DNA from 4 places in the Paenibacillus sp. FSL R10-2199 genome. Region 1 is predicted to be linked to each of the others. Evidence: riboswitches for the same ligand, from Rfam matches in the RefSeq annotation. Region 1 holds a riboswitch; each other region holds the start of a gene.
What was found. A riboswitch is a leader RNA that binds a small molecule or an ion and turns the genes downstream of it on or off. The one in region 1 is predicted to bind cyclic di-GMP.
Positions count from the first base shown of each region.

Region 2: linked by a shared signal. The riboswitch ahead of NYE33_RS05735 (flagellar assembly protein A) and the one ahead of NYE33_RS01600 (choice-of-anchor A family protein) in region 1 are both predicted to bind cyclic di-GMP.
Region 3: linked by a shared signal. The riboswitch ahead of NYE33_RS34935 (PA14 domain-containing protein) and the one ahead of NYE33_RS01600 (choice-of-anchor A family protein) in region 1 are both predicted to bind cyclic di-GMP.
Region 4: linked by a shared signal. The riboswitch ahead of NYE33_RS00775 (transglutaminase-like domain-containing protein) and the one ahead of NYE33_RS01600 (choice-of-anchor A family protein) in region 1 are both predicted to bind cyclic di-GMP.

Region 1 covers NZ_JBBOBO010000001.1:368,587-373,948, forward strand. Annotated here, with positions in the region: gene NYE33_RS01600 (choice-of-anchor A family protein) at 49-3,882, opposite strand; cyclic di-GMP riboswitch class I at 3,965-4,057, opposite strand; gene NYE33_RS01605 (hypothetical protein) at 4,906-5,280, shown strand.
Region 2 covers NZ_JBBOBO010000001.1:1,289,965-1,295,326, reverse strand. Annotated here, with positions in the region: gene NYE33_RS05745 (ABC transporter substrate-binding protein) at 1-557, opposite strand, end outside; gene biuH (biuret amidohydrolase) at 612-1,295, opposite strand; cyclic di-GMP riboswitch class I at 1,815-1,908, shown strand; gene NYE33_RS05735 (flagellar assembly protein A) at 2,011-3,636, shown strand; gene NYE33_RS05730 (DMT family transporter) at 3,704-4,621, opposite strand; gene NYE33_RS05725 (LysR family transcriptional regulator) at 4,718-5,362, shown strand, end outside.
Region 3 covers NZ_JBBOBO010000002.1:1,628,659-1,634,020, reverse strand. Annotated here, with positions in the region: gene NYE33_RS34945 (UDP-glucose dehydrogenase family protein) at 1-74, shown strand, start outside; gene NYE33_RS34940 (sugar phosphate nucleotidyltransferase) at 968-2,341, shown strand; cyclic di-GMP riboswitch class I at 2,479-2,559, shown strand; gene NYE33_RS34935 (PA14 domain-containing protein) at 2,573-5,077, shown strand; gene NYE33_RS34930 (glycosyl hydrolase) at 5,289-5,362, shown strand, end outside.
Region 4 covers NZ_JBBOBO010000001.1:187,244-192,605, forward strand. Annotated here, with positions in the region: rRNA gene NYE33_RS00770 (16S ribosomal RNA) at 1-1,012, opposite strand, end outside; gene NYE33_RS00775 (transglutaminase-like domain-containing protein) at 1,377-2,168, opposite strand; cyclic di-GMP riboswitch class I at 2,201-2,281, opposite strand; cyclic di-GMP riboswitch class I at 2,355-2,435, opposite strand; gene NYE33_RS00780 (class D sortase) at 2,563-3,216, opposite strand; gene NYE33_RS00785 (GtrA family protein) at 3,288-3,692, opposite strand; gene NYE33_RS00790 (glycosyltransferase family 2 protein) at 3,682-4,659, opposite strand; gene NYE33_RS00795 (phospholipid carrier-dependent glycosyltransferase) at 4,742-5,362, opposite strand, start outside.

The DNA.
Region 1 (5,362 bases):
TTAGCGGTGATATCGCCAGCCTTTCGGAAAGGATCTTACGGATTGCATTTATTTACGTTTATCTGTTCTGGATCTTCTGCCGAGGAATATTCCCAATCCTGCAAGGGCTAGACCGACTAAGTAATAAGGAGCCGGACTGGACTCACCAGTCTTCGGAAGCGCGGCATCCGCAGGTACATTGCCTAACGGAATCTCTTCATCAATGATTGTCACAATCGGCGTTGGACTTGGTGTTGCGCTTGGGCTTGGCGTTAGGGTTGGACTTGGTGTCACCACTACCGGCCGAGGTGTTGCTGTTGCCACAGGGCCCAAAGGCAGCGGATCATCACTGATTATGGTATCCGGATTTACAATATAGCCGATTATTGGAGTTGGCGTTGGCACTACATTAATAAAGACGGGCGGTGCAGACGATGGCACTGGTGCCGGTGGTAATGTCGGTGCTGGTGTTGCCGTTGGTGTCGGTGTCGGTGTTGGCTCTACTGTTGGTGTTGGTGTTGGTGTCGGTGTCGGTGTCGGTGTTGGCTCTGTTGTTGTTGTTGGTGTTGGTGTTGGTGTTGGTGTTGGTGTTGGTGTTGGTGTTGCCGTTGGTGTTGGTGTTGGTGTCGGCTCTGGCGTTGGTGTTGGTGTCGGTGTTGGCTCTGCCGTTGGTGTTGGTGTCGGTGTTGGCTCTGCCGTTGGTGTCGGTGTCGGTGCTGGTGTTGGCGTTGGTGTTGGCTCTACTGTTGGTGTTGGTGTTGGCTCTGCCGTTGGTGTCGGTGTCGGTGCTGCCGTTGGCGTTGGTGTTGGCTCTGCCGTTGGCGTTGGTGTTGGTGCTGCCGTTGGTGTCGGTGTTGGATCTGCCGTTGGCGTCGGTGTCGGTGCTACTGTCGGTGTTGATGTTGGATCTACTGTTGGTGTTGGTGTTGGCTCTGCCGTTGGTGTCGGTGTTGGCTCTGCCGTTGGCGTTGGTGTTGGCTCTGCCGTTGGCGTTGGTGTTGGTGCTGCCGTTGGTGTCGGTGTTGGATCTGCCGTTGGCGTCGGTGTCGGTGCTACTGTCGGTGTTGATGTTGGATCTGCTGTTGGTGTTGGTGTCGGTGCTGCCGTTGGCGTTGGTGTCGGCTCTACCGTTGGTGTTGGTACTGCTGTCGGTGTTGGTGTTGGATCTGCTGTTGGTGTTGGTGTCGGCTCTGGCGTTGGTGTCGGTGCTGCTGTTGGTGTCGGTGTTGGATCTGCCGTTGGCGTCGGTGTCGGTGCTACTGTTGGTGTTGGTGTCGGCTCTGGCGTTGGTGTCGGTGCTGCTGTTGGTGTCGGTGTTGGATCTGCCGTTGGCGTCGGTGTCGGTGCTACTGTTGGCGTTGGTGTTGGCTCTACCGTTGGTGTTGGTGCTACTGTTGGCGTCGGTGTCGGTGTTGCCGTTGGCGTTGGTGTTGGTGCTGCCGTTGGCGTTGGCGTTGGCGTTGGTGTTGGTGCCGCTGTTGGCGTTGGTGTCGGTGCTGCCGTTGGCGTTGGTGTCGGTGCAGCCGTTGGCGTTGGTGTCGGTGCTGCCGTTGGCGTTGGCGTTGGTGTTGGCGCTGCCGTTGGTGTTGGTGTCGGTGCTACCGTTGGCGTTGGCGTTGGTGCTACCGTTGGCGTTGGCGTTGGTGCTGCTGTTGGTGTCGGTGTTGGTGCCGCCGTCGGCGTTGGTGTTGGTGCTACCGTTGGTGTTGGTGTCGGTGTTGGTGCCGCCGTCGGCGTTGGTGTTGGTGTCGGTGCTGCTGTTGGTGTTGGTGTTGGATCTGCCGTTGGTGTTGGTGTTGGCTCTGGCGTTGGTGTCGGTGTCGGTGCCGCTGTTGGCGTTGGTGTCGGTGCAGCCGTCGGCGTTGGTGTTGGCTCTACCGTTGGTGTTGGTGTCGGTGCTGCCGTTGGCGTCGGTGTCGGTGCTGCTGTCGGCGTTGGTGTTGGCGCTGCTGTCGGCGTTGGTGTTGATGTCGGTGCTGCCGTCGGTGTTGGGGTCGGCGCTACCGTTGGTGTTGGTGTCGGTGCTGCCGTTGGCGTTGGTGTCGGTGCTGCCGTTGGTGTCGGTGTTGGTGCTGCCGTTGGTGTCGGTGTTGGTGTTGGTGCTGCCGTTGGCGTTGGTGTTGGCACTGCCGTTGGTGTCGGTGTTGGATCTGCCGTTGGCGTTGGTGTTGGTGCTGCCGTTGGCGTTGGTGTCGGTGCCGCTGTTGGTGTTGGTGTTGGTGCTGCCGTTGGCGTTGGTGTTGGTGCTGCCGTCGGCGTTGGTGTCGGTGCTGCCGTTGGCGTTGGTGTCGGTGCCGCTGTTGGCGTTGGTGTTGGTGCTGCCGTTGGCGTTGGTGTCGCTGTTGGTGTTGGTGTTGGTGCTGCCGTTGGCGTTGGTGTTGGTGCTGCCGTCGGCGTTGGTGTCGGTGCTGCCGTTGGCGTTGGTGTCACTGTCGGTGTTGGTTTCACTGTTGGTGTTGGCTTCACTGTCGGCGTTGGTTTCACTGTCGGCGTCGGCTTCACTGTCGGCGTCGGCTTCACTGTCGGCGTTGGTTTCACTGTCGGCGTTGGTTTCACTGTCGGTGTTGGCTTCACTGTCGGTGTTGGCTTCACTGTCGGTGTTGGCGTCGGAGTGCACTTAGGTGTCGGCGTTGGCTTCACTGTCGGCGTCGGCTTTACCGTTGGTGTCGGCGTCGGCTTCACTGTCGGCGTCGGCTTTACCGTTGGTGTCGGCGTCGGCTTCACTGTCGGCGTCGGCTTTACCGTTGGTGTTGGTGTCGGCTTCACTGTCGGTGTTGGCGTCGGAGTACACTTAGGTGTTGGCGTTGGTTTTACCGTCGGTGTCGGTTTCACCGTTGCTGTCGGTGTTGGTGTTGCGGTTGGTTTTACCGTCGGTGTCGGTTTTACCGTTGCTGTCGGTGTTGGTGTCGGTGTTGGAGTTGGTTTCACCGTCGGCGTTGGCGTTGCGGTCGGTTTCACTGTTGGTGTCGGGCTTGGTGTTGCGGTTGGTGTTGGCGATGGGCTGGGTGTTGGTGTTGCGGTCGGTGTCGGACTTGGCGGCGGTCCATCTCCCTCGTATGTTCCAAGGTGCATTTCTACTCCGCCGCTAAAAGACTTGGCAATTAGCGTTCCGTAAAGCTCTGCACCGGAATAATTAACATCCGCCTTAGGCGCCAGTATCGTTCCCAAGAAGGTCGTATACGCAATATTCACCTTGGTCGCTTCGTAGAAATTGAACAACACTTGACTTGCTCTACCGTTATTCATTGCGAAGCTTGGTACATTGACCGTAGCTCCACTTATGTTAATAATTAACGTGGCATTCTGGGCAATGTTGAATTGAATATTGTTTGTATTCGCCAGCGTTGCCGCATCCAGATGAACTACGTTGAAAAGATCCGGCGCACTTATTGTAAGTGTTCCATAATTATTACCAACTTCTTTCGTAGCGGACAATGCCCCGTATGCTGCAGAACGCGAGATCAGATACTGCTTCTCAGCCGGGAAATCAATCGGGCTTCCCTGCTTCTTCGCGCCTATAATGTTCACACTAGGCTCATTGGCTTCAATGGTGTCCCCATACACAACGTTTCCGTAGATTTCTCCGCTGCCCGAATGTTTAAACTTCTTGCCGGCAACGAGTACGTCGGTGGCTGAAGAATTCCTGTAGGCCCTGGCTACCCCGTAACCTCCAGAGAGAGTAATATTCCCCCCCGCTGCAAGACGGCCTTCAATTTGATCATTGCCTTGCGTGAAATCGTCAAAGATAAAAGCATTAAAATTCCCGGCAATCCCCAAGACCGGCGTTGGATTGTAAGGCACACCAGATGTTGCCCTTACCTCCGTCCCCCAAGTGAAGGCGCTACTTACGGTCAGTACGCCCGCCAGAATAAAGGCGGCCGCTTTTCGCATTTTTTTTCTCAATAATCTACACCTCCTATTCAACTATTCTATGAAATCGCCGCAAAACTATAACAAAAAAAAGACCGCCACGAAGGGTTAGCTTCACGGCGGCCGGACGACCATAGCCCGGACTTAAGGGGCATCAGATTCCTGACTTTGCGTCCCGCTCTTTCGAAACGGTTTGCGTTTGTACATGATTGATATGAAATTGGAAAAGCTTATGTAATACCCAAGTGAAATCTGTGATATTTGTTACTTTAGAACTAACTCCAGTTTAGATGCCGACTGGCATATTGTCAATATATTTCCAATTCATTTCACAGCTATTTTTTTAAAGAAAAAAGATTAAAAAAACCTTTATCTATAAGGATTTATACAAGATGAGAATATAACTTCCTGACGAAAAAGGTCGATAATTCCGCTAATTCGCCGCAGTATTTTTCCCTTTTCACAGAGCTATTTCTTACAATTTTAAATATTAAAATTTAGTATTTTAGTCCTATTCCTTCTCCCTTCCCCCAACTCATCTCCGCTAAAGCAACCTCACCATGGTAAACGCGAAGAAACGGGCGCCATCCCCTTTAAGGATACCGCCCGTTTTCCGTTCATACCGGAGAGCTCTTTTATAGTAAAGGCCCTATGATATTCATATATTTTCACAAAAACTGGCGCCTAAGCAAACCCTGGCAGCAGTCTTTAATCGACATTTCTAGGGAGTTTGCGTAGAGGGCTGAAAATCTGCACACGCAGGAATCCATTTTTAGAGCAGCTGAATCCAGCCAATCATTGACACCCAGAGCGGAACGCTAAGGAATAACCCGAATAATAAACCGCGGCGGAGATTTCCTTCATGACTCATTGCCATTCTCCTTTTAAACTGATTTATTTTTAATCTTTATTATTTCAATTTTAATATAAAATAATTTTTCCTATTTTATTGTGAATTATGTCACATTAATAGCCTTCTTTTTTAAATACCATTGATTTTTTTTGAACTTCGGGTTAAATTACGAATATATGTTCTCATTAGAGGGGGTGAGATTGATGCACAGAGCAGAGAGCCAGGACAATATGCTGGTGAAATCGTATATCTTGCTGCCGCTCATTTTATCCGCCTTTGAACGCGATGCTTCCATCCTATCTGCAGAGCTGCGTACACCCGCTCCTTACCTGGAGGTTGTCCGGACAGCGGCGGGTGCAGCCATAGCCGATCTGCGGAATGTCCGCACCGAGATGAGAGCCCGTGGTCTGAAGGTCTATGCACAGCAGCAGCTGGAAGTTGGCATTGAAGCCAAATTTGTCTGCAGGGGTTATCATGAACGGATGCTGCTGCTGGATGATGTCATTACCGCCCAGTCTACTATCCGCATGCGCAGATATCTGGGTCTTGGCACTCCGGATTCAACCGCCTTGAGATGAACAGCATTCTGGCGATGTTAATTCTCAGCGTTTCTCCCCTCATAAAAAAGAGGCCCGCCATGATCGGCAAGACCTCAGGGTA
Region 2 (5,362 bases), 920 kb from region 1:
CTGAGATCATATTTGATCGGCATCTCTTCGATTTGCGAGGTTTCGATGCCCGCGCTTTTCTCCATAGCACGGAAGGTCAGCTCTTCATTGCCGCCGAGCTTGATGCCCACCTTTTGGCCGACAAGATCTTCCATTGTGGTGATACCGGATTCTTTAAGCGTGAACATTACGAACGGGGTTTTGCGGTATATCGCAGATAACGCCTTAACCGGTACGCCTTTTTCTCTGGCAATAATGATCTGGTCAGCACCGGTTACCCCGAACTCCTCACTGCCCGAAGCGACCATCTGTACCGCCGGAAAATCCGAGCCTCCCGGCCGAATCTCCACATCCAGCCCCGCTTCCTTATAGAAGCCCTTTTCAACTGCGGTATAGAACCCGGCAAACTGCGCCTGATGAATCCACTTCAACCTCAGAACAACCTTCTTAAGCTCACCGGAGCCTTCCGCCCCCTGTCCCTCAGCCTTGCCGGTATCCGAATTGTTGCCGCAGGCTGTAATGAGCAGCATTAGTGAAGTGAGCAGGATAAGCGCTTTGGTTCTGGACTTGTTCCACATGGTGATTCCCCCGTTATGATGTTATTTGGAATACTGGTCATTCGTAATTCGTATTTAGAATTGCTCCAGCGCCTTCAGCACCGCTTGCGAATCACTCACACTGCCGAAGACACCGCCCTGCATTTTGACCATATTGAGCGCTGCCAGGTGATTGGCATAATCCGTAGCACCCGTGCAATCCTCCAGGATCAGACATTCATAACCGCGGTCATTGGCTTCGCGCATCGTCGTGTGTACACAGACATCCGTCGTGATTCCGGTCAGAATCAGATGGGTAATCCCTTTATTCTTCAATATTAAATCCAGGTCCGTAGCATAAAAGCTGCCTTTACCCGGCTTGTCAATAATGTGCTCTCCCGGTATAGGTGCCAGTTCATCAATGATCTGCCAGCCGCGCTCGCCCCGTACGAGAATCCGTCCCGCCGGTCCTTCCGAGCCGATCTCAGCACCGATCTGTCTGCTCCGCCACCGTTTATTCGCCGGCAGATCGGACAGATCCGGCTTATGGCCTTCCCGGGTATGGATAACGGTGAATCCGTTAATTTCCCGGATGCGTGCCAGTAGCCGCCCAATCGGCTGAATCGCTCTGGATGTTAATGAGAGGTCGTAGCCCATTCGCTCCACGTAACCGCCTTTGCCGCAAAAATCCGTCTGCATATCGATAATCATCAGTGCCGTCTTCGCCGGATCAAGGACGCCGTCATAGGGCCAGGTGTAAGGTGCTGCTGTAATCTGCATGGTTCATGCTCCCCTTCCAGAATTCAATGCATGTATTTAATGTTATGTTTATTAACATTAATTTTATATTTCCTGCTGTTTGTTAGATTATATTACAACAAATTTGCAATGTCTTCGTTTTTATTACGAAATAATGAGATAATTGTTTGTGTTATTCTACATATATAACATAAACATTACATATAAACCCCGGATTAACCCTATTCATATATTAAAAAAAGCCGCCCAACGCAGGCAGCCTCAGCAGCAGTCCGTTCTCCAGCTCAAAGATCCGGCTGTTCTTGCAGAGCAGACTCCTCCCATAAGCTGTAAGCGCTGGGAAACCAGTTTTTCAAGCAATATAGAGCTGCACATTTCAAGATTATTAATAAATTGGCAGAATACAGTTGAAAAATAGCTCCTTAAGTACTAGAATTAAGCTTGTTTGCAGAAGTTCCTGCAGCGCAGGAACCAGTTATGACCTTTTTTGTCGATTACAGTCGATTGAAATCGCCTCATGCTGAGTGTATATCATTGATCTATTTCTAAAGGCAAACTTCCTGAAAGGGTAGGACGCAAAGCAATGGGCCTAAGAATGCTGAGAATCCGCGTTTATGGTCGCCAGGCTGCCAATAGAGACCACGTAAGCCATCAGTCACCGGGAGATCCCCCAGGCTTTATGATGCTCTTTTCTGTACGAATGCCATTGATTATACGAAAAAGCGAGGTTAAGATAATGCCGCAGCAATTCATCGAACCAACCCGATATGATTTCGTGGAATCCTTGATGCTTGAACGGACCGGATTCCTGGATTCTTTCTCTGTGGAGGGCCGGACTTCCGGCGGGATGAATGGAGATAAGGATGGAATTATCCTTGTGCAGAATAATCAGATCTTCATTACTCCCCCGCTCTCTGGCGGCAAGCCCGCCCGGATCTCCGCTGTTCATCCTGTAGTGCTGAAGATCAACTGGAAGACCGTTACAGAGCCTACTGAGGTAACCTCAGCGGATCATATTACCTGGGAAATTTGCGAGAAGCCACAGTATCAGATTACGGTTTCACCTGACAAGCTCAAAGTGCATTTCACCTTGTACCGTGCAGAGAAGTACGCCTGGAATCTGGTCAATTGCCCGGCTTCCTTCGAAGCCGCAGTCCGGGCTGAGCCTAACCGGGCGATGCTGCTGTCCACGCTCACCATAGAACAGATTCTTTCTTCGCTGGATAACCGCTCCATTCTGCGGAATCTGAATATCCCGGCCCTATACGCCGAACTGAACAACCCTACATATCTCCCTGTCTGTATCGCAGAAGGGAGAGCCCCGCTGCCCGGCAAGAAATCAAGGCTGCAGCTATCCCTCCCGGAGCATACGCTCACAGGCAATGGAATGCTCCGGGAGGGACGAACTGCGGAAGCTGCAGATTCCTTAGATTATCTGCGGTTTCCGGGAGCCCCCTTCGCCAGAGAGGGAGAGGTATTCGCCCGCAAGCTGCCGCCCGAAGAGGGAATTCCCGGATTCGACGTAGAAGGAGGCATCTTGCCTCCACCTCCACCGCAGGATATTTATTTCGCAGCCGGAGACAATGCACGGCTGCTTCCAAACGGGGAGATCGCGGCTCTGCGTACGGGCAGACCCCGCATCTGCGGAGACTCCGGCAGCGTCACAACCTGCGATTTCCCGGACCTATGCCTCATCACCAAGGAAATGGCGGCAACAGCCCGTGAGATTATGTTTGCAGGTGACATCGTCGTACCCTCAGATATTGAAGGCCCTATGTGTATTGAGGCGTTAGGGAATGTGTATATCTACGGCAACGTCTGCCAATCTACAATTACGGCTACAGGCAGTATCTATATAAGCGGTCAAGTAACCGGCTGCAGCCTGCACACCGGACTTGCCGGGGTACACCAGCACCGCCTGCACCGCTTCTCCAGTCTTCTGCTGACTGAAGTTGGCGGACTGCGGGAAGCCGCCCGGCTGCTGGCCAAGAATGTAGAATCCCGCCAGCAATCCGTGAAATACGGTCTGGTGGTTATGCTGCTGCTGGAGGATAAGTACAGCCATATAGAGTGCCTGATCAGCGATCTTAAATCCGCACTGCTGTGCATGGAAGGGGCCCCCCAGCCCGGTACGGATCAGCTCAAGCAGATGCTGGAGGTTTTTACCCATCCGGGGCAGTTCACCGAGTTTATCACTGACAGTGTTCTGAACAGCTTCTCCCGGCTGCTGCGTAATCTGTGTGAAGACATTGAACTGCTCCAGGAGGAGCATGTCTTCATTAATATCGCCCGTTCCCATAACAGTATCCTGGAGTCCGGCGGAGAACTGATCCTGCGGGACGCGGACGCAGAAACGGTCTAAGCCTGCTGTAATGTAACCCCTGACAAACATAAACGGCTGCCCCTCTTCTGAGGGAGCAGCCGTTTGTTTATTCCTTACCCAGACCGGGTACCGGGGTCTGCAGGACACTCCCAGCATTCCGGCCCAGCCTGACATTCACCAGAATAATGCTGCTCACAATCAGCAGCATACCGATGACCAGATTCAACGTAATCTGTTCATGCAATAAGACTACACTGGAGCCGATGGAAATCAGCGGAATCAGAAAGGTGAACGAGCCTACCTTGCCGGCCTCTCCTTCATTGATCAGCTTGAAGTATACCAACCAGCCCAGCGCAATCACGAAGACCGCGATGAACAATGTATTTATTATAAAAGTACTACTCCAGCTAATATCCGCCCAGCTCTCCGAAGCTGAGCCTGCCGCCAGCAGGATTACCCCGCCGATCATGATCTGCATCGCGGTCATCCACAGCATATCTACTCTGGCTGCATTGCGTTTGGTATAGACCGTAGCCAGCGCCCAGCTGAGTGCACTGGCCAAGGCCAGCAGTACGCCTATAGGCGAGATACTTCCGGTTAATCCCCCAAGGCTTAACGAGGCTACCCCGAGGAAGCCGATTACGAGGCCGGCGATCTTAAGCCCGTACATCCGCTCGCCCAGCCAGATCCAGGCAAAGATTCCGAGCAGCACCGGCTGCAGGAATACAATGGCCGAGAATAATCCGGACGGCACATACTGCAGGCCAATCGTCTGGAAGCCATAGTAGAAGACGATACTGAGGAATGCTGACACCAGATAGACGGGCCAGAGCTGGCGCAAATGCAGCTGCTTCCGCTTCGGCAGCGCCGCGATGATTAGTATAATACCGGCAATGACCGTTCGGATTCCGGCGAACAGCAAGGGCGGGGCATACGTTAAGGCAATTTTGGAGAGCGGCCAGTTGATGCCCCAGACAATAACCAGGAACACTAATAAGCCAATGGTTTGCTTCCGCTTCTGCATGAGTTCACCTCTTGTTCTGATTTCTTCCCAAATGATACAATAGATTCAGTCATAATTGAAATGAATTATAATCATGAGGGGCATACCAGATTAGATATGAATAACACTCAAATTCGCCTATTTGTCTTAATCGCTGAGAGCCGCAGCTTCACCAAGGCAGGTCTTGAGCTGAATATGACCCAGCCCGCAGTCAGCCGCGCCATCTCCGCACTCGAAGCCGAGCTGGACGTGAAGCTGCTGCTGCGCGACCGGCGCAGCGGATTGATGCTGACGGATATCGGCAAGCGGATTCTGGTTATCTGCCGCGGAATTCTCAGCGGCCTCGATAAGATAGATCAGGAGATTGCCGCCGAGAAAGGCCTGGAGAAGGGCCTCATCCGCATCGGCGCCTTTCCGGTTGCCGCTGCCTATTTTGTCCCGAAGATTATCAGTGCCATCACTGCCAAATACCCCGGAATTGAGATCAGATTATATGAAGGTTCGGTCGCCGAGGTGAAGGACTGGCTGGCATCACGGTTCATTGACGCAGGCCTGATGATTCCGCCGGTCGAAGATTTCGCCTCCCTGCCGCTGTTCCGGGAGAAGCTCTACGCCGTATTGCCCGGGGATCACGAGCTTCGGCACAAGCAGATCATCTGCGTGAAGGATCTGGAAGCTCAGCCTATGCTGCTCTGCCGGTCGGGCTACGAGCCTCCGGTAGTGGACTTATTCAACCGGGCCGGAAGCAGGCTGAATGTGAAA
Region 3 (5,362 bases), on a different contig from region 1:
AGTATCATTCTGTCGGACGCCCGCAGATGGGCGGCCTTAGCGGATTCTCCGCCAGCGTTGCTGGCGCGGTCTAAGCTCTTGGTCTATCAGTGATCCCGCAGCCTCCCACTGAAAGTGTGATGCACGGGGAAATTAGAGGGAAAAACCCTTCTAATTCCGCTGAAAGTAAGCTGTATGGGGAAATTAAAGGGATAATTCCCTCTGATTCCGCCGAAAGTGTGCTGTACGGGGAAATTAAGGGGAAAAATCCCTCTAATTCCGTCAAAAGTGTGCTGTACGGGGAAATTAAGGGGAAAAACCCCTCTAATTCCGCCGAAAGTGTGCTGTACGGGGAAATTAAGGGATAAATTCCTCTGAATGCACCGGATGTGGGCCAATGGAGGAAATGAGGGGCATTAGTGCTCTTGATTCCACCGCCGCGTAAGTGAACGTAAAACCTTGGAACAAGAGTGTTATGTTTCCCCTTCGCTGCTACAGCGAGCGGAAATCCCTTGGAACAAGATGCATTTAATCCCTTAAATCTCTCACCGCCGCATAGTTGAGCGGCGCCGCCTTGGAACAAGCGTGAATGGCTTTGTCCCCGCAAAAGCAGGCGGGGCAGCCGCAGGTTCAATTGCCGCAACAACAAGCGGCAGCAGCTGATTCAATTGCCGCTCAACCAAGCGGCAATAGCCGGATCTTTAGCCGGGAGCTTCGCCTGCGGGCGAAGCGAATAAGCCAGCTGTTATGTAATGGAACGGAGAGGAATTTTGGAACTGTAGGAGCGTTAGCGTCCGCCTTTGTCTCCGGATTTCTACCGCGATAAGCGGTTTAAATCAGGAAATCCGGAGACAACAGCGGCCGAAAGTCCAAACATTCCTTGCAGTGACCCTCATAACAGCCGCTTTTAGGCTTAAGCAAACGCAGCCAGCTCCCAATAACAATCCGATATTTTCGCGACATCATATAAACTTAGGAGGGTTCACTTATGAAACTAGTACTTCTATCAGGCGGTTCTGGTAAACGGCTCTGGCCTTTGTCCAATGATTCACGTTCGAAGCAATTTCTGAAAGTACTGGAAAGCCCGGCAGGTGAACCGGAATCCATGGTACAGCGGGTATGGAGACAGCTGCAGGAGACAGGGATGGCGGAATCGTCCTACCTGGCTACCGGCCGCAGCCAGGTAGAGATGATTCAGAGCCAGCTGGGCAGCGGGGTGCCGATTATCGTTGAGCCGGAGCGGCGCGATACCTTCCCTGCCATCGCACTGACAGCAGCTTATCTGTATTCGGTCGCCGGTGTTTCACCAAGCGAGACGGTAGCCATCCTGCCCGTCGATCCTTATGTGGAGTCGTCCTTCTTCGAAACCGTTCTGCAGCTGGAGAGCACGATGCTGGAGAGCGGCGCCAATCTGGCGCTGATGGGCGTAGTTCCGGAGCATGCTTCCGAGAAATACGGCTATATCATTCCTACCAGCGCCGAAGCGGGGGCGAGCGGGTATCTGCAGGTGAGCCACTTCCAGGAGAAGCCGGACCGCAAGCAGGCTGAGGAGCTGATCAGCCGGAACGCGCTCTGGAACTGCGGCGTGTTTGCTTTCCGTCTAGGTTATCTGCTGGATATTCTGCAGCGCAAAGGACTGCCGCTGAACTATGAGGAACTGCAGAAGCAGTATAAACTGCTGGCTTCCATCAGTTTTGATTACGAAGTGGTGGAAAAAGAAGAGAATATCGTGGTTCAGCCTTACGCCGGATTCTGGAAGGATCTGGGCACTTGGAACACGCTGACTGAAGAAATGACCAGCAATCATGTCGGCAAAGGCTTCGTCACTGCAGATTCCGAAGGCACCTGCCTGATCAACGAGCTGGACATTCCGATCACCGTGATCGGAGCGAAGGATCTGATTATCGCCGCCAGCCCGGACGGAATTCTGGTTACGCACAAGGCGGAGAGCCCGCGCATTAAAGAAGTGCTGAAATCTTTTGAACAAAGACCGATGTACGAAGAACGCCGCTGGGGCCACTACAAGGTAATTGATTATGTGAAATATGCGGAAGGCAATGAGGTGCTGACGAAGCGAATCTTTATCTCTGAAGGTAAAAATATCAGCTATCAGCTGCATCACAAACGCAGTGAAATCTGGACCATTGTCAGCGGTGAAGCCAGCATTGTGCTCAATGAGAAAATGCATAATGTGAAGGCGGGGGATGTCGTACGGATTCCGGAAGGCACCAAGCATGCGATCCTGGCATTGACAGATATGGAATTTATCGAAGTGCAGACCGGCTCTGAGCTGGTGGAGGAAGATAACATCCGAATCACCTTGGATTGGGAAGATATCGCCTTGCAGCAATTCATTTCATAGGTCTAATCTATCTATATAACCAATTGTTACAAATCCAAAACAGGTATTAAGAACCATTTATTAAGAAAATTTCATTTTTGCTCTAAATTAAAACTAAATAGGGACGATACTTACGGTAAGAGGGATTAATCCTTCCAATACGACAAAGGCAAACCTAATCGAAAGATAGGGACGCAAAGCTATAGGGCCTTCGCAAGAGTGGCAGCCTGGCTACCGAAAGGAAGATGGATTTTGATAACTTACCGTAAGTCTCGTTTGCTGTGCACTGTGCTGTCTCTGGCCCTTTTATTGACTGCAGTACCTCTGGGACTCGGCGGAATGCCTTCATCTGCAGAAGCTGCATCTAGTTCCAAAGCGCCCGTTAATCCGGAGGCTTCAACCGAAGCAGTCAGATTGCTGGATGATCTGTATTCTATCACTGGAAAAGGCATTATTACCGGCCAACATGACTATCTGGAAAGTCCGGACGAATTCAGCAACAAGCTGAAAGGAACCAGCGGACAATATGCTGCTCTTCACGGCTATGAACTGGGCGTAATCAGCGGGCAATCGGAAAGTACAGCAGCGGCGCAACGCAGAAATGTTGTGAACAGCGCGATCAACTGGTATAAGGGCGGCGGCATTGTAGCCATGACTTTTCATGAGAATCTGCCCGGTACCGCATACCTCTGGTCCAATGTTCAGAAACCGCTGAGCCAGGCGGAATTCAATAAATATATTACTCCGGGTACAACACAGTACACTGCATTGATTGCAGATCTGGACAAAGTGGCAGTTTCACTTAAAAGCCTGCGGGATGCTGGTGTTCCCGTACTCTGGAGACCTTACCACGAAATGAACGGTGACTGGTTCTGGTGGGGGAAGAAAAATAACTTTGCTGCTCTTTGGAATATTATGTATGACCGTTTCGTAAACGTTCATAAATTAAACAACCTGCTGTGGGTATGGAACCCCAATGCACCCAATGCCTGGTCTGATCCTTATGCGCTGACCTACCCGGGGGCTGACAAGGTGGATGTACTCGCGGCAGATATATATGAGAACGATTATATGAATAAATATCATGACAGCCTGCTCGCACTTGCGAATGGCAAACCGATTGCCATTGGCGAGAATGGACAAATGCCAAGCACAGCAAAGCTGCAACTCTCACAGAAAAATTGGGTATATATGATGAGCTGGGGAAAAATGCTGTATGAAACCAACACAGTTGCTACCATCAAAGGTTTCATGAGCGACAGCTATACTGTGACCCGGGACGATTATAAAGCAGGCACATTTGCTACGGCGACGCCGAAACCAACAGCAACAGCAACACCAACGCCAGTACCAACAGCAACACCAACGCCGGTACCAACAGCAACGCCAACGCCGGTACCGACAGCAACACCAACGCCGGTACCGACAGCAACACCAACGCCGGTACCAACAGCAACGCCAACGCCGGTACCGACAGCAACACCAACGCCGGTACCGACAGCAACGCCAGCGCCGGTACCGACAGCAATGCCGATACCAGTGCTGACGCCGCCCCCTGCTTCCAATGATACTGTGACGGCCCCCGTCGTTCAGAATGGTCTTCAGGGGGAATACTACAAGAACATGACGCTTTCGGGCACTCCGGTTCTGGTCCGGAATGATGCGCTGCTGAACTTTAACTGGCGCCAGGCAGCGCCGGATGCCAAGCTCGGAGTGGATAGCTTCTCCATCCGCTGGACGGGTCAGATCAAACCGTCTTTCAGTGAAACCTATCAGATTATCACTACCTCCGATGACGGTATCCGCGTCTATATTGACGGCACAGCTGTAATCGACAGCTGGACCAAACAGAGTGGTACCGAGCGTACAGGAAGCATAACTCTGCAAGCAGGCCGGCTCTATGATATCAAAGTGGAGTATTACGAGAATGCCGGCGATGCCAATATCCGCCTGATGTGGCAGAGTCCAAGCCAGGCGAAGGCAACTGTCCCTACAAGTGCGTTATTTGTGAACACGGCTGCTTCTTCAGCCAGCAAAGCAGCTTTGGATGCTCCGGCTGTGACTGCAACACCAGTACCAACAGCAACGCCGTTACCAGTATCAACACCAACACCGGTGCCAACAGCAACGCCGACAGTGGCACCAACGCCAACAGCTGCACCAACGCCGACAGTGGCACCAACGCCAACAGCGGCACCAACGCCGACAGCGGCACCAACGCCGACAGCGGCACCAACGCCGACAGCGGCACCAACGCCAACAGCGGTACCGACGCCGGCAGAAGCTCCATTACCGGAGAATCTTACGGCCGAGGCTCCTGCGGCGAATGGGCTGGTTGCGGAATATTTCAATAATATGACGTTGTCTGGTGCTCCGGCAGTGGTACGTACCGATGCAGTGCTTGACTTCAACTGGCGTCAAGGCACGCCGGATGCCGCAATCGGCATAGATTTCTTCTCTGTACGCTGGAGCGGTAAGCTCAAGCCGCTATACACTGAGACTTATCAGATTTATACCACTTCAGATGACGGCATCCGCGTACGGATCAATGGTGAGCTTGTGATCGACAGCTGGATGAAGCAGAGCGGGACCGAACGCACAGGAAGCATAAGCCTGACAGCCGGTCAGCTATATGATATTCAAGTGGAGTACTATGAGAATCAAGGAGATGCCAGAGCACGCCTGATGTGGGAGAGTTCGAGCCAAGTTAAGGCAACGGTTCCCGCGAGCGCACTGTTTCTCCCTTCCGCTTCCTAAGTTCATACCCCCGCAGCTGTATTCATTATTGGCGCTGATACTGGTTAAGACGTTACAATTCTAAATCCTATAAAGTCCAATCTTAATGGCCCTGCTATTAGCAGGGCTACTAAGCTATAGACCATCCGGTTAATTCATTGCAGCCTCTTAACAGAGAACTGCATACCTGCACGCCTAAGGCGGCAGTGAAACCCGGGGAAAGGAGATTATATTGAACACTTACCGTAAGTACAGGCTATATACAACAATTATTCCAATTATCCTTATCCTTTCACTTCTGCCATG
Region 4 (5,362 bases), 180 kb from region 1:
GGGATGTCAAGACCTGGTAAGGTTCTTCGCGTTGCTTCGAATTAAACCACATACTCCACTGCTTGTGCGGGTCCCCGTCAATTCCTTTGAGTTTCAGTCTTGCGACCGTACTCCCCAGGCGGAGTGCTTACTGTGTTAACTTCGGCACCAAGGGTATCGAAACCCCTAACACCTAGCACTCATCGTTTACGGCGTGGACTACCAGGGTATCTAATCCTGTTTGCTCCCCACGCTTTCGCGCCTCAGCGTCAGTTACAGCCCAGAAAGTCGCCTTCGCCACTGGTGTTCCTCCACATATCTACGCATTTCACCGCTACACGTGGAATTCCACTTTCCTCTTCTGTACTCAAGTCACCCAGTTTCCAGTGCGACCCCAGGTTGAGCCCAAGGTTTAAACACCAGACTTAAATGACCGCCTGCGCGCGCTTTACGCCCAATAATTCCGGACAACGCTTGCCCCCTACGTATTACCGCGGCTGCTGGCACGTAGTTAGCCGGGGCTTTCTTCTCAGGTACCGTCACTCCGGTAGCAGTTACTCTACCGGACGTTCTTCCCTGGCAACAGAGCTTTACGATCCGAAAACCTTCATCACTCACGCGGCATTGCTCCGTCAGGCTTTCGCCCATTGCGGAAGATTCCCTACTGCTGCCTCCCGTAGGAGTCTGGGCCGTGTCTCAGTCCCAGTGTGGCCGTTCACCCTCTCAGGTCGGCTACGCATCGTCGCCTTGGTGAGCCGTTACCCCACCAACTAGCTAATGCGCCGCAGGCCCATCCCCAAGTGGCAGATTGCTCCGCCTTTCATTCTCTCTTCAGGAGAGGAAAGAAATTATCCGGTATTAGCTACCGTTTCCGGTAGTTATCCCAGTCTTGAGGGCAGGTTGCCTACGTGTTACTCACCCGTCCGCCGCTAAGCATGAATGGAAGCAAGCTTCCATTCAAACTCCGCTCGACTTGCATGTATTAGGCATGCCGCCAGCGTTCGTCCTGAGCCAGGATCAAACTCTCCAAATTGTATTTAGAAAGAGCGATTGCTCATTTTGAAACATCTGACGAGAATTTTCATTCTCTTTTTTGGAAGTCACTTTCGTGATTTCCGATACTCACTCGTTGTTCAGTTTTCAAAGATCAAGCTCGTCGTTAGCGCCGCTCATCGCGTCACCAGCAACTCTTATAATATATCACGTTCATTCGAGTAATGCAAGCTTTATTTTGAAATCACTTATTTAAGCCATTTCTTATTAAGTTTGCCGCTCCAACAACGCTTATTTATAATACCCTATCTCTCTACCAAAAAGCAACCTTTTCCAAAATAAAAATAACCCGCTTAATTACTAAGCGGGTTATCCTCAATGAAACTATGAATGCATCTGTGCTCTTAGTAGAACTTAGCTGCAGTATATTTACTTGCTACTTTAACCAGATCTGCTGTTTTGCTGTTCTTGGCAAGTCCAGCATCAACTGTAGTATCAATAGTTACCCATTTGCCATTAAGGAACACTTCATTCCAAGCGTGGTAAGAAGTCACATAACTTGTGTTACCCATAACCAGTTTGGTAGGAATGCCTTCACTGCGAAGCATAGTAGCGAACAAGGAAGCGTAATCGTAGCAGATCCCCTTCTTGGTAGCCAAGGTGCTGTCGTTGTTAGGGATGTAATCTGTAGTAACACTGGAAGCCAGGGAATAATCATATTTCACATTGGCTACGATATAATTATAGATAGCCTTCACTTTGTCTTCATCTGATGTCAAACCTTGTGTAAGCTGTGTTGCTTTCAGAACTGCTTTATCGGAAGAACTCCATTTAACATTCTGTACGGAGCTCAGATATACGGCGTTGGCGTTGCTCAGGCTAAGATCTACCGTCTCGGAAGAGATTACTTTGTATTTGTTGCCGGTAGTGTTCTCAAGTACGGAAACCTTGTATGAACCGTTACCTTGTTGAAGCGGGAATGTTTCAGTTGGTTTGGAAGTGTATAAGTTGTAGGTGTAGCTGTTATTATCTTTGGTGATCATCAGCTTAATCTTCTTATCCTTAGGAACATTATAAGAAACTCCGATAACACCCTGATCAAGTTGACCTATGTTCAACCAGCTTGCATCTGCATTAGCAGCTTGAGCTGTACCTGTCTGCACCGACGTAACCACTACGAATAGTGTAACCAACATTAAATAGAACTTCTTCATTGGATAAAACCCCTTTCGGTAGCTGGCTGCCATCCTTACGGGAAGGCCCTTTAGCTTTGCGTCCCTACCTTTCGATAGGTTTGCCGTTATCGTATAAGCTTTATCTGTCCTTGCTTCTACCATAAAATGCTAGATTCACAATAAGAACAAACAAAAAAAGCCTCTTCATTCGGTAGCTGGCTGCCATCCTTACGGGAAGGCCCTCTAGCTTTGCGTCCCTACCTTTCGATAGGTTTGCCGTTTATCGTGTATTAGCTTTGTATAGTTATATCTTACCATATCTATTTCTATTATCAAGACCTAAATCACTAGATTTCCGCGAAAACAAATAAAAATTTTAAGTATTTTAAGTTTTTCCGTCATTATTCTACAAACATCACGATAACTTTGCGTGAATGATAAGTCTATGCGTTGGATTCACCAGCGGATCACAAGTAATGAGTGTTAGAATCTTGTCATCCTTATTCCCTTTCAATACGGATACATCGGTTGGTTCCACAATAGTCACATCATAAACTACATAATTGTATGCCTGCTTGCCGGTTGTAACGGAAATAGTGTCCCCGACTCCAACTTCATTCAATCTGTTGAATAGCCTTCCCGTAGTTCTTGATCTATGCGCTGCAATTGCAGCATTCCCAGCAGAGCCAAGCGGAGCCGTCTCCTTCATATGCGCAGCAGCATGCTTCATATTCGCCTTGGTGGCGCCTTCCAGGACAGGCAGCTTCAGATCTATTTTGTCGATTTCGATGATTGCCATCACCTTGCCTCCGACTTCAATCTCAGGCGCAGCAGAGGGTTCTGGCTCTTCCGCAGCCGACTCATCCGCCAGCAGCTGGGTTACTTCCGCGTAAGGCTTACTTAGATCAGCACTGGCCGGAGCTGACGCAGACGGAACGATTTCACTGTAGGCCTGTTCAGCCTCTTCCAGCAGCTTTTGCTGCTGACGGTCATTGTACCATTCGCTTCCTTTGGGATAGAGCATAATAAGCACCCCGGCAAGTATAATCAAATAGGATAATTTCCGCATGACAATCGCCTCCGTAATATAGAATAGATGTTACCCTTCCGGAATAATTAAGAAGCAATGCTTCTTAATTATCAGAATACCCATTTCCGGCTTCCGAAGAAATTAATGATCACCGTAACAAATGTGACCAGCACTTTGGCGACCAGCACTTGAATACCGAGAGAATCGGTCAATATATGAATCAGCAGCACCGATATACCCAGCACCAACAGATTCAGCACGATAAACCTGATCAGCTGCATCCGGTCGAAGCCCTCTTTATTGCCTCTGTCCCGATCACGGAAGGTTACCTTTTTGTTCCAGAAGAAGCTGTTGGCCGTACCGGCGCTGTAGGAAATAATCTGCGCAGGGGTGTTGATCATCCCAAGGGAATGCAGCAGTGTGAATACAGCAAAATCAATCAGTGTATTCAGCAGGCCTACCGCATTGAATTTCAGGAACTGGATGAACCCCGCACTCCATTTCTTATCTGGCATAATCGCTTTCCTTCCGCGTGTCTTCTATTTCCGCATCCGGATAGCCTTTGGTCTCACGTACAATATAGAGCGGTCTGTCCTTCGACTCATCATAGATCCGTCCGATATACTCACCAATTACCCCCAGCAGCATCAGCACAATCCCGTTGAAGAGCAGGTTCACGCCGACTATAGATGCCCATCCGGGTACGGTCCAGGAGGTAAAGATTTTTTGGAACAATACCAGGAACAGATAGATGAAGCTGGAAAAGGACAGAAAGAATCCGATATAGGATGCGATTTTGAGCGGTTTGTGGGAAAAGGAGGTGATGCCGTCGAGCGCAAACCGGATCATTTTCTTGAGCGGATATTTCGTTTCCCCGGCAAAGCGCTCCTCCCGCACATATTCTACCATGGTCTGCCGGAAGCCTACCCAGCTTACCAGACCCCGGACATACCGGTTCTTCTCCTTCAGACCGCGCAGCACATCACAGACTTTACGGTCGATCAGCCGGAAGTCCCCGGTATCGGTAGGGATTTCAACACTGGTCATACTGCTGAGCAGGCGGTAAAAGATCTTAGCGGTGACTTTCTTGAAGAAAGTCTCCCCGTGACGCTTCAACCGCTTGGCATACACGACTTCGTAGCCCTCTTTCCACTTGGCAATCATCTGCAGAATAACCTCAGGAGGATCCTGGAGATCTGCGTCAATCACCACGACTGCCTGGCCTTCGGCATAATCCATACCAGCCGTAATCGCCACCTGGTGGCCGAAATTACGGGAGAAGTCGATCAGCTTGACATGCTCATCCCGGCTGCTGATCTCGCGCATGATCTCCGCCGTGCGGTCCCGGCTGCCGTCATTGACGAAAACCAGTTCATAGGAATCACCGCAACCATCCATTACTTTTTTGAGCCGCTCATAGGTTACCTGAATGACTTCCTCCTCATTGAACATGGGGACAATTACACTGTATCTGGCTTTCACCTTAGTTCCTCCTATAAGTTTCTACGAGATACCCCGCAATAAAACTGTCTTCTGAAACATATGCCTTCTTAAATAGTGCCCCCTAGAATACCCAGGAAGGGAACCAGCGCAGTACAGTATTTATATAACTGCTGTTAACCTGCATTCCGGACAACACCGGATAGAACATTACAAACAGGATGGCTGCAGCAGCCACGTAGGCATACCGCAGATATTTGGCGTCGCCGAATCTGCTGTCAAGCAGCTTCAGGATATAGACAACCGACAGAATCATAAATGGCACCATCGCAAAATAATGGTACAGGAACGTCTCACGCGGCACAAGCATCCACGGGACATACTGTGAGAAGAACCCGATCCAGATCATGTACAGATTCTTGTCCCTGCGTTTCACGGTAAGCCACACGGCTGCCAGCATAGCGAAGATTCCTGTCCACCAGATGAGGGGATTCCCCATGGTCACGATACTGCTGGCCTTACCTTCCGGCAAGCCTTCACCGCCGCTGAAGAACCAGACCGGACGTTTCATGAACGGCCACTCCCACCAGGAGGAGGCGAACGGATGCGTTGCTACAAGCTGGCTGTGATAGTTGTACATATTTTTCTGGGCATCAATCAGTCCCTTAATGGTGAAGCCTTCCGCCGAAGCAGAGAGCGCCGGGACAAAGGACAGGCTATAGATGATAACCGGGATAGCAATGAA